Linked DNA regions of Ruegeria pomeroyi DSS-3. The main gene of each other region encodes a partner of the protein of the gene in region 2 in a complex. Links are inferred from orthologs where the notes say so. Each region holds a gene or a part of one and is shown on either strand. Other genes may lie near its edges.

Region 1 (5,687 bases), 940 kb from region 2 along the record:
GGGGCGCAGGCGGCCGCCTATCGCGACCGGATCCTGGCGACGCTGCCCAAGGGCATGAATTTCGAACCGCTGATGACGCTCTACCTGACCGAGCAGACCGATCCCGACGATCTGGCCGCGGCGCACACCAGCGGGCTGATCACCTCGGTCAAGCTCTACCCGGCGGGCGCCACCACCAATTCCGCGAGCGGCGTGAAGGATTTTGACAAGGTACGTCCGGTGCTCGAACGCATGGCCGAAATCGGCTGTCCACTCTGCGTACATGGCGAGGTCACGGATCGCGAGATCGACATTTTCGACCGCGAGGCGGTGTTCATCGACCGGGTGCTTGACCCGATCCGCCGCGCGACACCGGGGCTGCGCGTGATCATGGAGCATATCACCACAAAGGATGGGGCCGATTACGTAGCCGCCAACCCCGAGGGTCTGGGGGCGACGATCACCGTCCAGCACCTGATGTTCGACCGCAATGACATGCTGGTGGGCGGCATGCGCCCGCATTACTACTGCCTGCCGATCCTCAAGCGCCGCCATCACCGCGAGGCGCTGGTCGCCGCCGCCACGTCGGGCGATGCGCGGTACTTCCTTGGCACCGACAGCGCGCCCCATCCGACCCACGCCAAAGAGGCCGAATGCTGCGCCGCGGGCTGTTTTACCGCGCCAATCGCGCTGTCCTGCCTTGCCCATGTGTTCGAGGAAGCGGGTGCATTGGACAAGCTGGAAGGCTTCACCTCGCTGAACGGTCCCGCCTTTTATGGCCTGCCTGTCAATGCCGACACGATCACGCTCAGCAAGGCCGACCCGCTTGACATCCCCAAGACCCTGCCCGCCGGAGAGCATACCGTCACCGTGTTCGATCCCGGTGTCCCACTGCATTGGAGGGTGACGAGGTAACAAATTCTTCGACGAAGAATTTGTCCCAGAATTTTACTTAAAATTCTGGTCCCGCCCTTGAAAAACGGAACCTGACCATGATCCCTGCCGCCTACCCGACCCGCGAAGAAATCGCCCGCCTGACCGCCCGCATGCTGCTGGAAATCGGCGCGGTGAATTTCAACACGAAAGAGCCCTATATCCTGGCCTCGGGCTTGCCCTCGCCCAGCTATATCGACTGCCGCAAGCTGATCTCCTTCCCGCGCATCCGCTCGACCCTGATGGATTTCCTGACCGTCACCGTGATGCGCAACGCAGGGTTTGAGGCCTTCGACAATATCGCCGGCGGCGAGACGGCGGGCATCCCCTTTGCCGCCCTGGTGGCCGAACGTATGGCGCTGCCGATGACCTATGTGCGCAAGAAACCAAAAGGTTATGGCCGCAACGCCCGCATCGAGGGCGCCATGAGCGAGGGCCAGCGGGTGCTGCTGGTCGAGGATCTGACCACCGATGGCGGCTCCAAACTCTCCTTTGTGGATGCGATCCGCGAGACCGGGGCCAGCTGCGGCCACACGGCGGTGATCTTTTACTACGACATCTTCCCCGAGACGGAAAAGACTCTGGGCGATCACGGGGTTGCGCTGCATTACCTCTGCACCTGGTGGGACGTGCTGGCCGAGGCCCGCGCGCAAAAGGCCTTTGACGAGGTCACGCTGAGCGGGGTCGAGGCGTTTCTCAAGGATCCGCGCGCCTGGCAGGCCGCCAACAAACGCTGACGCCCGACGCGACGGCATCCGGGCGGCTCTTGGCCGAAAGATGCTGCCGCCCCACCAGATATTGACGCACCCCCTACTGATCCTTCAAGATACGGGGGTGCGGAGATATGCACAGCATATCCCCAGAAAACATACAACTTGGCCGACTCGCGACGCTCGGCTATGACCTCTGACCCAAGAGGCGGTAGAGCAGACATGAACGAGATCACCACAATCGGACAGGCTTCGGCCGAGGTCCAGAATGCCGATACCATGCCGCATTCGGTCGAGGCCGAACAGCAGCTCTTGGGCGCGATTCTGACCAATAACGATCTTTATGACCGGGTCGCCCAGATCATCGGGCCCGAGCATTTCTATGACCCGGTACATGCCCGCATCTGGGAGGTCGCCGCCGCCCGCATCGCCAAGAACACGCTGGCCTCGCCGGTGACACTGAAATCCTTCATGGCCGAGGATGCGGGCCTGGCCGAGCTGGGCGGGGCCGCCTATCTGGTCAACCTTGCCGGCGCCTCGATCAGCGCATTCGCGGTGCGCGACTATGCGCAGATGATCTATGACCTTGCGATCCGGCGCGAGCTGATCCGGCTGGGCCGCGACATCTCGGACAAGGCCGCGCGTGTCGATGTGGCCAGCGAACCCAAGGAACAGATCGTCGAGGCCGAACAGAAGCTCTACAAGCTTTCCGAGCAGGGCCAGACCGACAGCGGGTTCAAGAGCTTCCTCAAGGCGGTGACCGAGGCGGTCAACGTCACCAACCAGGCCTATCAGCGCGGCGGTGGCATGGCCGGGATCTCGACCGGGCTGAACGACCTCGACAAGCAGCTGGGCGGGCTGCACCCCTCTGACCTGATCATCCTGGCCGGCCGCCCGTCGATGGGCAAGACCTCGCTGGCGACCAACATCGCCTTCAACGTGGCCAAGGCCTATAAGCGCGGCCAGCGCCATGACGGAACCGAAGGCGCGATTGATGGCGGCGTGGTCGGCTTCTTCAGCCTGGAAATGAGCGCCGAGCAGCTGGCGGGCCGGGTTCTGGCCGAGGCCTCGGAAATCTCGAGCCACAAGATCCGTCAGGGCGACATGACCGAGGACGAGTTCCGCCGCTTCGTCAACGCCGCCAAGGATCTGGAGGCCTGCCCGCTGTTCATCGACGACACCCCGGCCCTGCCGATCAGCCAGCTGGCCGCCCGCGCGCGGCGGCTGAAGCGGACCCATGGGCTGGACCTGCTGGTGATCGACTATTTGCAGCTGTGCCGGGGCATGGCCGACAACCGGGTGAACGAGATCGCCGAGATCTCGATGGGGATGAAGGCCATCGCCAAGGAGCTGAACATTCCGGTCATCGCCCTGTCCCAGCTCTCGCGTCAGGTGGAAAACCGCGACGACAAGCGCCCGCAGCTCAGCGACCTGCGGGAATCGGGCTCGATCGAACAGGATGCCGACGTGGTGATGTTCGTGTTCCGCGAGGAATACTACAAGGAACGCGAGAAGCCCGGCGATCACGAGCTGGACCGCATGGAAGAGTGGAAAACCGCGATGGAGCGGCTGCACGGCAAGGCCGAGGTGATTGTGGGCAAGCAGCGTCACGGCCCCATCGGCACGGTCGAGTTGAGCTTCGAGGCGCAGTTCACCCGCTTTGGCAACCTGGTCAAACCCTGGCAACAGGGCGGCCAGATCGAGCAGTACTGATCCGCGCGATCAGGCGCCGGGCGCTGCCAGCGCATTGCGAAACAGGATCGCGCGCTTGTTGTCGGTCCGGGCATAGAGCGCGATATCCATCGGGATCCGCCCATAGCCCGGCGACAGGATGACCACCTCGCCCGAGATGATCTGATCGTGGATCAGCGAGTGCGGCACCCAGGCGGCGCCGATCCCCGAAAGCACGAGCTGCGCGATGCCCACCGAAAAGGTGCTTTCGACCACCACCGGCCCATCCAGCGACAGGGCCGCGTCCTTGTTGTAATGCGACACGATCTGCCCGAACAGGCTGCCCTTGGGATAGCTGATGCGGGGCGTGTCGGGGGGCAGGACATTGCCGTCCTTCAGCCGGTGCCGCAACGCGCCCCCCACCACCGGCACAAACGCGTCGCGACGCCAGACATAGCGGGTCACCGAACTGTCAAACGGCGCCAGCGGCAGCACGCGATAGTCATAGCCCACCAACACATCGACCTCGTGCCTGAGGAACATCGACATCGCCTCGTCCTGGTTGCGCGTGTGCAGGCGCACATGCCAGCGGGTTCCGGCGCTGTTGGCAACCCGGATCAGCTCGGGAATGGCCGAGACCGACAGCGAGTGCTGGGTGACCACATGCAGCACATCCGCGCCGCCTTCGGGATCCTTCAGCTGCCCCTGAACCTGCTGGAGCTGCGAGAGCAAGGCGCGGATCTGCGGCTCGCATTTCGCCAGCGCGGGCGACAGTTCGACCCGGTTGGCACCGCGCACCAGCAGGTCGGTGCCGATCCATTGTTCAAGCGACCGGATGCGCCGCGAAAAGGCGGGTTGGGTCACGTTGCGGCGCGCTGCGGCGGCGGTCAGATTGCCCTCTTCCAAGAGGATGAGCGCATCTTCCAAAAGTCTCGTATCCATGCCTCAGCCATATCGGATGTATGGGCAGCATGCAAATTCGGCATTATTCAAACCGATTTCTCCTCTCTACCCTGAGAAAAAATATGCCAATCCAGGGGGGCATCGTGAAGACGTTTGTGGATGCGCCCGTTTCAGGGGCGGTGGACGATCAGGCATTGCTGCGCCGCGCATTGGAGCGGTTCGCGCGTATCCGCCTGGGGCATCTGCCGAGTCCGCTGGAACCGCTGGACCGGCTGAGCGAGGCGCTTGGCGGTCCGCGCATCTGGGTCAAGCGCGACGACTGCACCGGCCTGTCCAGCGGCGGCAACAAGACCCGCAAGCTGGAATTCCTGATGGCAAGCGCGTGCGAGGCCGGCGCCGACACGATCATCACCCAGGGCGCGATCCAGTCCAACCATGCCCGCCAGACCGCCGCCGCCGCGGCGCGGCTGGGCCTGCATTGCCACCTGTTGCTGGAAGACCGGACCGGCGCCGCGGACCTGGCCTATACCCTGAACGGCAATGTGCTGCTTGACCGGTTGCACGGCGCCACGATCTCGCGACGGGCCGGCGGGTCGGACATGGCGGCCGAGATGGAGCGGCTGGCCGCGACGTTGAGGGGCAAGGGCAAGCGCCCCTATGTCATTCCCGGCGGCGGATCGAACCGGGTGGGTGCCCTTGGCTATGTCAATTGCGCGCTGGAACTGAGCGAACAGGCCCTGAGCATGGGCCTGGACATCGACGCGCTGATCCATGCGACGGGCAGTTGCGGCACGCAGGCCGGCCTGGTCGCGGGCCTGGCCGGCCTGTCCTGGAACACCCATCTGCTGGGGATCGGCGTGCGCGCGCCGCAGGAGCGGCAAGAGGCCATGGTCTTTGATCTGGCCTGCGAGACCATGGATTACCTTGGCATGGGAATACCGATCGTGCGCTCGGGCGTGCGGGCCAATTGCGACCATGTCGGGCCGGGCTATGGCCTGCCGACCGAGGCCATGTGCGAGGCGGTCAGGATGCTGGCGCGGCTCGAGGGTCTGCTGCTTGACCCGGTCTATACCGGCAAGGCCATGGCGGGCCTGATCGACCTGACACGGCAGGGATATTTCGACGGGATGGCGAATATCGTCTTCCTGCATACCGGCGGCAGTGCGGCGCTTTTCGGGTATCCGGAAATCTTCGGACTGCCGGGATACCAACCATAAGACCAACAAAGTTCAACAAGGAGACCAAGACATGAACCTACTGAAACCCATCCTTGCGGGTGCCGTCGCGCTGGGCCTGGCCCTGCCGGTCGCCGCGCAGGACCGCACCGGCACGCTGGCAAAGATCGACGCCTCGGGCGAGATCGTCATCGGGCACCGCGAAAGCTCGGTCCCCTTTGCCTATCTGGACGAGAACCAGAAACCGGTCGGCTATTCGATTGACCTGTGCATGAAGATCGTCGAGGCGGTTTCGGCCGAGCTGGGCAAGGAGCTG
Region 2 (5,826 bases):
GGTGGCGGGCCGGGCCGGGGCCGATGTGATCCTGGCCGAGGAGGACGCGCGCATGGGTGGGCGCCTCTTGGCCGAGACCTATGAGATCGACGGCAAGCCGGGGGCGGTCTGGGCCGAGGAGGTGCTGGCCGAGCTGCGCGGGATGGAGAATGTGCGGCTGATGACGCGCACCACCGTTGCGGGCGCCTATGACCAGGGCACCTATGCGGCGCTGGAGCGGGTCTCGCATCACCGCGCCGACCGGGGCGCGGGTGCGCCGCTGGAATGTTTCTGGCGCATCGTGGCGCGGCGCGCGGTGCTGGCGGCGGGTGCGCTGGAACGCCCTATCGCCTTTGCCAACAATGACCGGCCCGGCATCATGACCGCTGGCGCGGTGCGTGCCTATCTCAACCGCTGGGGCGTCAGCCCGGGCCGCGCCGTTACCGTATTCGGCAACAATGACGATGCCCATCGCACCGTGCGCGACCTGCTGGCGGCGGGGGTACATGTGGCGGCCCTGATCGACAGCCGCCATGACGCGCCGCGCCTTGATGGGGTGCGGATGATCCGGGGCGGTCAGGTCTGCGGCAGCGGCGGGCGGCAGGGGCTGGAGCGGATCACCGTTCGTCATCCCAGTGGCGAAGAACGCATCGCCACCGACTGCCTGGCCATGTCGGGCGGCTGGAACCCCAGCCTGCACCTGACCTGCCACATGAACGGGCGGCCCGAATGGCGCCGCGACATCGCAGCCTTTGTGCCCGTGGCGGGCATGGTGCCCGGCCTGCGCGCGGCAGGTGCCTGCAACGGCGCCTTTTCGACGACGGCCTGTCTGCGCGAGGGGGCCGAGGCCGCGGCCGAGGCACTGGGCGCGCTGGGGATCAAGGCGGCGCAAGGCGTACTGCCGGTGGCCGAGGAGACGCCCTATGCTCTGGAGCCGCTCTGGGCGGTGCCGGGGCGCGGGCGCGCCTGGCTCGATTTTCAGAACGATGTCACCGTCAAGGATGTGAAACAGGCGGCGGTCGAGAATTTCCGGTCGGTCGAGCATATGAAGCGTTATACCACGCAGGGTATGGCGACCGATCAGGGCAAGAGCTCGAACGTGGCGGCGCTGGCGGTGCTGGCCGATGCCACCGGACGCGGCATCCCCGAGACCGGCACCACCACCTTTCGCCCGCCCTATAGCCCGATAGCCATCGCAGCGCTGGGCGCGGGGGGCGAGGGCAAGGGGTTTCAGCCCGAGCGCTTTACCACCTCGCACGCCGCCACCCTGTCGCGCGGCGCACCGATGATCGAGGCGGGGCTGTGGTACCGGCCCAGCTATTTCCCGCAGCCGGGTGAGACCGACTGGCAGCAGAGCTGCGACCGCGAGGTGGGTTACGTACGCAACGCGGTGGGGGTGGCCGATGTCTCGACCCTGGGCAAGATCGACATTCAGGGGACGGATGCGGCGCGGCTGTTGGATTTTGTCTACACCAACATGTTCTCGACACTGAAGGTCGGGCGCGTGCGCTATGGGCTGATGCTGCGCGAGGACGGTCATGTGATGGATGACGGCACCACCGCGCGGCTGGGCGAGGATCACTACCTGATGACCACCACCACCGCCGCTGCCGGTCAGGTGATGGCGCATCTGGAATTTGTGGCCCAGGGTCTGCATCCCGAATGGGACGTGTCGATCTGTTCGGTGACCGAGCAATGGGCGCAATTCGCCGTTGCCGGCCCCAGGGCGCGCGAGGTGCTGAACGGGCTGCTCGACACGCCGATCGATGCGGCGGGCTGGCCCTTCATGTCCTGCGGCGCGGTGTCGGTGCTGGGCGTTGGTGGGCGGCTGTTCCGGATCTCGTTCTCGGGTGAGGAAGGGTACGAGATCGCGGTGCCCGCGCGCTATGGCGCCAGCCTGTTCGACCTGCTGGTCACCCGCGTCGAGGCGCTGGGCGGCGGCGCCTACGGGATGGAGGCGCTGAATGTGCTGCGGATCGAGAAAGGCTTCATCACCCATGCCGAGATCCATGGCCGCGTCACCGCTTATGACATCGGCATGGGGGGCATGGTCTCGGCCAGGAAGGACTGTATCGGCAAGACCATGGCGCAGCGCCCCGGGCTGGAGGAGCCGGGGCGCGAACGGCTGGTGGGGCTGAAACCCATCACGGCCGAGGGCACGCTGCTGGCGGGCGCGCATCTTTACCGGCAAGAGGATACCGCGCGGCGCGAGCATGATCAGGGCTATGTGACCTCGGTTTGTCATTCGCCGGTTCTGGGCCGGATGATCGGGCTGGGCTTTCTGGCCGATGGGCCGGATCGGATCGGAGAGATCGTCAAGATGGTCGACGGGCTGCGCGGGGTGACCACCTATTGCGAGGTGGTCACCCCGGTTTTCTTTGACCCCGAGGGAGGGCGGATGCGTGGATAAGCTGATCGCGAAAACGCCCTGTGCGGGGCAGGTGCCGCTGAGTGTCGGCGCAATGACGGTGAGCGAGGTGGACCTGGGCGCGATGACGTCACTGTCGCCGCGCAAGGGGCAGGGGGCCGCGCTGGCCCAGGCGCTGCGCGCGGCGCATGGGCTGGACTGGCCCGGCGCGGGCCGGGTCACTACGGCGGGCGATGCGCGCGCGATCTGGTTCGGCCATGACAGCGTGCTGCTGACCGGCGCCGCGCCGGATGCGGCGCTGGCCGGGCCGGGTGTGCTGGTCGATCAGTCCGATGCCTGGACCGTGGTGCGCCTTGAGGGGACCGGCGCCGAGGCGGTTCTGGCGCGGCTGGTGCCGGTCGATCTGCGCGCGCCCGGATTTGGCCCGGGCGCCACGGCGCGATGCCGGATCGGACATATGGCGGGCTCGGTCACGCGGCTGGAGGATGGCGGATTTCTGCTGATGGTCTTCCGCTCGATGGCGCAGACCCTGCTGCATGACCTGAAATCGGCGATGGAAGCGGTGGCCGCGCGCGGGTAAGCTCCGGGGAACCTTCGAATCCCGGGAGACGACCGATGTACCGTTACGCCCTTGTCGCGCTGCTTGCGGCCTCGCCGCTGGCGGCGGCCGAGACGAAGCAGCAGAGCTGCCAGTACCAGGCCGATGTGGTGGCCGCGATCCAGCAGGCGCGGCTGGACCGGGTCAAGGAACGCGATGTGCCCGCCGCGGTAGCAGCCACCAGCCCGACCTGGCCCGAGAATTACAATGCGGCGATCCCGCTGATCGCGCCCTGGGTCTATCAGCAGAAGATGCGCGATGTGCGCGACCAGGACCTGTCGGCGGCCTGGCTGGAACTGTGCCTGAAGCAATAGGCGCGCTTATCCGGCCCTGACGGGCCGTCTTCGCTGTGGATAAGGCGCGCCGCCCGCTTGGCGCGCCTTGCGCTTTCTGCCATCGTGGTCCCATGTCACTGCCCCCCGGATTTCTGGACGAGTTGCGAAGCCGCCTGAGCCTGACCCAGGTTGTCGGGCGCAAGGTCATGTGGGACATGCGCAAGTCGAACCAGGGCAAGGGCGACATGTGGGCGCCTTGCCCCTTCCACCATGAAAAGTCGGCCTCGTTCCATGTGGATGACCGCAAGGGGTTCTATTACTGCTTCGGCTGTCAGGCCAAGGGCGACGCGCTGACCTTTGTCCAGCAGACCGAGAATGTCGGTTTCATGGAGGCGGTCGAGATCCTGGCCCGTGAGGCCGGTATGACGATGCCCGCGCGCGACCCCAGAGCGCAGGAGAAACAGGACCACCGCAGCCAGCTGGCCGAGGTGATGGAACAGGCGGTGCGCTTCTTCCGCCTGAACCTGAGCGCCGGGGGCGGCGGAGCCGCGCGCGACTATCTGGCCCGGCGTGGCCTCAGCGCACAGGCGCTGGAACGCTGGGAGATCGGCTTTGCCCCCGATGGCTGGCAGGGGTTGTGGGATCACCTGCGCGGCAAGGGCGTGGGCGAGGAGCTGATCACGGGCGCGGGTCTGGCCAAACCCTCGACCAAGGGCGGCAAGCCCTATGACACCTTCCGCAACCGGATCATGTTCCCGATCCGGGACGCGCGCGGGCGCTGTATCGCCTTTGGCGGTCGGGCGATGGACCCAAAGGATAATGCCAAATACCTGAACTCGCCCGAGACGCTGCTCTTTGACAAGGGGCGCAGCCTGTTCAACCACGGTCCCGCGCGCACGGCGGCAGGGCAGGGCCAGCCGCTGATCGTGGCCGAGGGTTATATGGATGTGATCGCGCTGGCCGAGGCCGGGTTCGGCGCTGCCGTGGCGCCGCTGGGCACGGCTGTCACCGAGCATCAGTTGCAGATGATCTGGCGCATCGCCGACGAGCCCATCGTGGCGCTGGATGGCGACACGGCGGGCCTGCGCGCTGCGCTGCGGGTGGTCGATCTGGCACTGCCGCTGCTGGAGGCGGGCAAATCGGTGCGCTTTGCGATAATGCCCGAGGGTAAGGACCCCGACGACCTGATCCGCGCCGAAGGACCGGCAGCCATGCAAAGCGTGCTGGATCAGGCCCGGCCCATGGTGCAGCTGCTTTGGCAGCGCGAAACCGAGGGGCGGGTGTTCGACAGTCCCGAACGCAAGGCGGCGCTGGACAAGGCGCTGCGCGAAAAGATCAAGCTGATCCGCGACCCCTCGATCCGCGCCCATTACGGGCAGGAGATCAAGGATCTGCGCTGGCAGCTGTTCCGCCCGCAGCGCGGGACGAAACAGCCCTGGCAGCCCCGGGGCGGTCGCGGCGCCGCGCCTGCCGCCGCAACGGCGGGCACCCGGGCCTCGTTGCTGGCCAGTTCGGGCGAAGCGGCCCAGATCCGGCTGCGCGAGGCGGTGATCCTGGCCGCCGCCATCGCCACTCCGGCGGTGATCGTGCGGTTCGAGCACGCGCTGGAGCGGCTTGACTGTCATGACCCCGATCTGGCGATGCTGCGCGACCTGGCGCTGCGCATCGGTATCGACGATCCCGAGGGGCTGCGCGAGCGGATCGACCAGACTCTTGGCCCCGAGGCCCTTGAAAACCTCTATGCGCTGCGCCATGTGCAGGTGATCCCCTGTATGCGCCGACCGGGTGACGTGGACCTGGCCGAAATGACCCTGGCCGAGGAACTTGCGAAAATCCAGGCGCTGAGGGGGTATGACGCCGAGATCGAGGAGGCCCGAGAGGACATCGCCGAGGACGCCGACGAGTCGCTGACCTGGCGCGTCGCGCAGGCCGCCGAAGAGAAGCAGCGCGCCGCGCGCAGCCAGAACGAGGACAAGGCGCTGTTCGACGTGGCCGACAATGGCGCGCGAATCAAGCGCGACGAACGCGAGGCTTTTGACGCGATCATGGCGGGAATCGATTTTCGCCGGAAACGCCGCTAGGGCGTTTTCCTAAGGAAAAGGCAAAATAAAACCGGTAAACGGGTGGCCGAATCAATTCTGAGCACTAATGATTCGGCTCACACGAATCGCCCATCCCTGCAGGAGCACTGAATGGCCGCCAAGGACACCGCCGAAGACCAGAAGCCCGAAGACCAGGAAGACGAAGTCTCGCTCGACATGAGCCAGGCCCAAGTCAAGAAGATGATCGCCGAGGCCCGTGAAAAGGGCTATATCACCTACGATCAGCTCAACCAGGTTCTGCCGCCCGATCAGGTGAGTTCCGAGCAAATCGAGGATGTGATGTCGATGCTCTCCGAGATGGGCATCAATATCATCGAGGATGAAGAGGCCGAAGAGGAAGAGCAGAAGGGCTCGACCGACCTCATCACCACCGAAAGCAACCGCGAGGTTGCGCTGGCTGGCGCCCAGGCAGAAAAGCTCGACCGTACCGATGACCCGGTGCGCATGTATCTGCGCGAGATGGGTTCGGTCGAACTGCTCAGCCGCGAGGGCGAGATCGCCATC

The links. The genes of interacting proteins can lie anywhere in the genome.
Region 1: the proteins of dnaG (region 2) and SPO_RS13470 are in contact, whole or in part, in a crystal structure (PDB 2R6A), measured with the Geobacillus stearothermophilus proteins. The link is inferred for Ruegeria pomeroyi DSS-3 from one-to-one orthologs. Residues at the interface, in WP_049624496.1 of Geobacillus stearothermophilus: Lys456, Leu457, Leu458, Pro459, Ala460, Asn463, Ala464, Leu467, Leu535, Leu536, Ile537, Ala538, Gln544, Glu545, Asp548, Tyr549, His552; in WP_033016901.1 of Geobacillus stearothermophilus: Ser13, Glu15, Ala16, Gln18, Glu91, Leu92, Asp94, Ala95, Val96, Pro97, Thr98, Ala99, Ala100, Asn101, Tyr104, Tyr105, Ile108.

The regions. Positions count from the first base shown.
Region 1 is NC_003911.12:2,807,910-2,813,596, forward strand. What follows is about bases 1,244-4,089. They hold SPO_RS13470 (replicative DNA helicase), read left to right. Parts: upstream 1,244-1,844; coding sequence 1,845-3,335; downstream 3,336-4,089. Other genes in these bases: SPO_RS13465 (orotate phosphoribosyltransferase), read left to right, coding at 1,244-1,649; SPO_RS13475 (LysR family transcriptional regulator), read right to left, coding at 3,345-4,089. In the rest of the region: pyrC (dihydroorotase), read left to right, coding at 1-894; more of SPO_RS13465, read left to right, coding at 972-1,243; more of SPO_RS13475, read right to left, coding at 4,090-4,235; SPO_RS13480 (D-cysteine desulfhydrase), read left to right, coding at 4,376-5,413; SPO_RS13485 (amino acid ABC transporter substrate-binding protein), read left to right, coding at 5,445-5,687. UniProt on the Escherichia coli protein: The main replicative DNA helicase, it participates in initiation and elongation during chromosome replication. Travels ahead of the DNA replisome, separating dsDNA into templates for DNA synthesis.
Region 2 is NC_003911.12:1,864,804-1,870,629, forward strand. The notes cover bases 2,842-5,826. They hold dnaG (DNA primase), read left to right. Parts: upstream 2,842-3,351; coding sequence 3,352-5,301; downstream 5,302-5,826. Other genes in these bases: SPO_RS08890 (sarcosine oxidase subunit gamma), read left to right, coding at 2,842-2,927; SPO_RS08895 (hypothetical protein), read left to right, coding at 2,963-3,259; rpoD (RNA polymerase sigma factor RpoD), read left to right, coding at 5,413-5,826. Outside these bases: SPO_RS08885 (sarcosine oxidase subunit alpha family protein), read left to right, coding at 1-2,389; more of SPO_RS08890, read left to right, coding at 2,382-2,841. UniProt on the Escherichia coli protein: RNA polymerase that catalyzes the synthesis of short RNA molecules used as primers for DNA polymerase during DNA replication.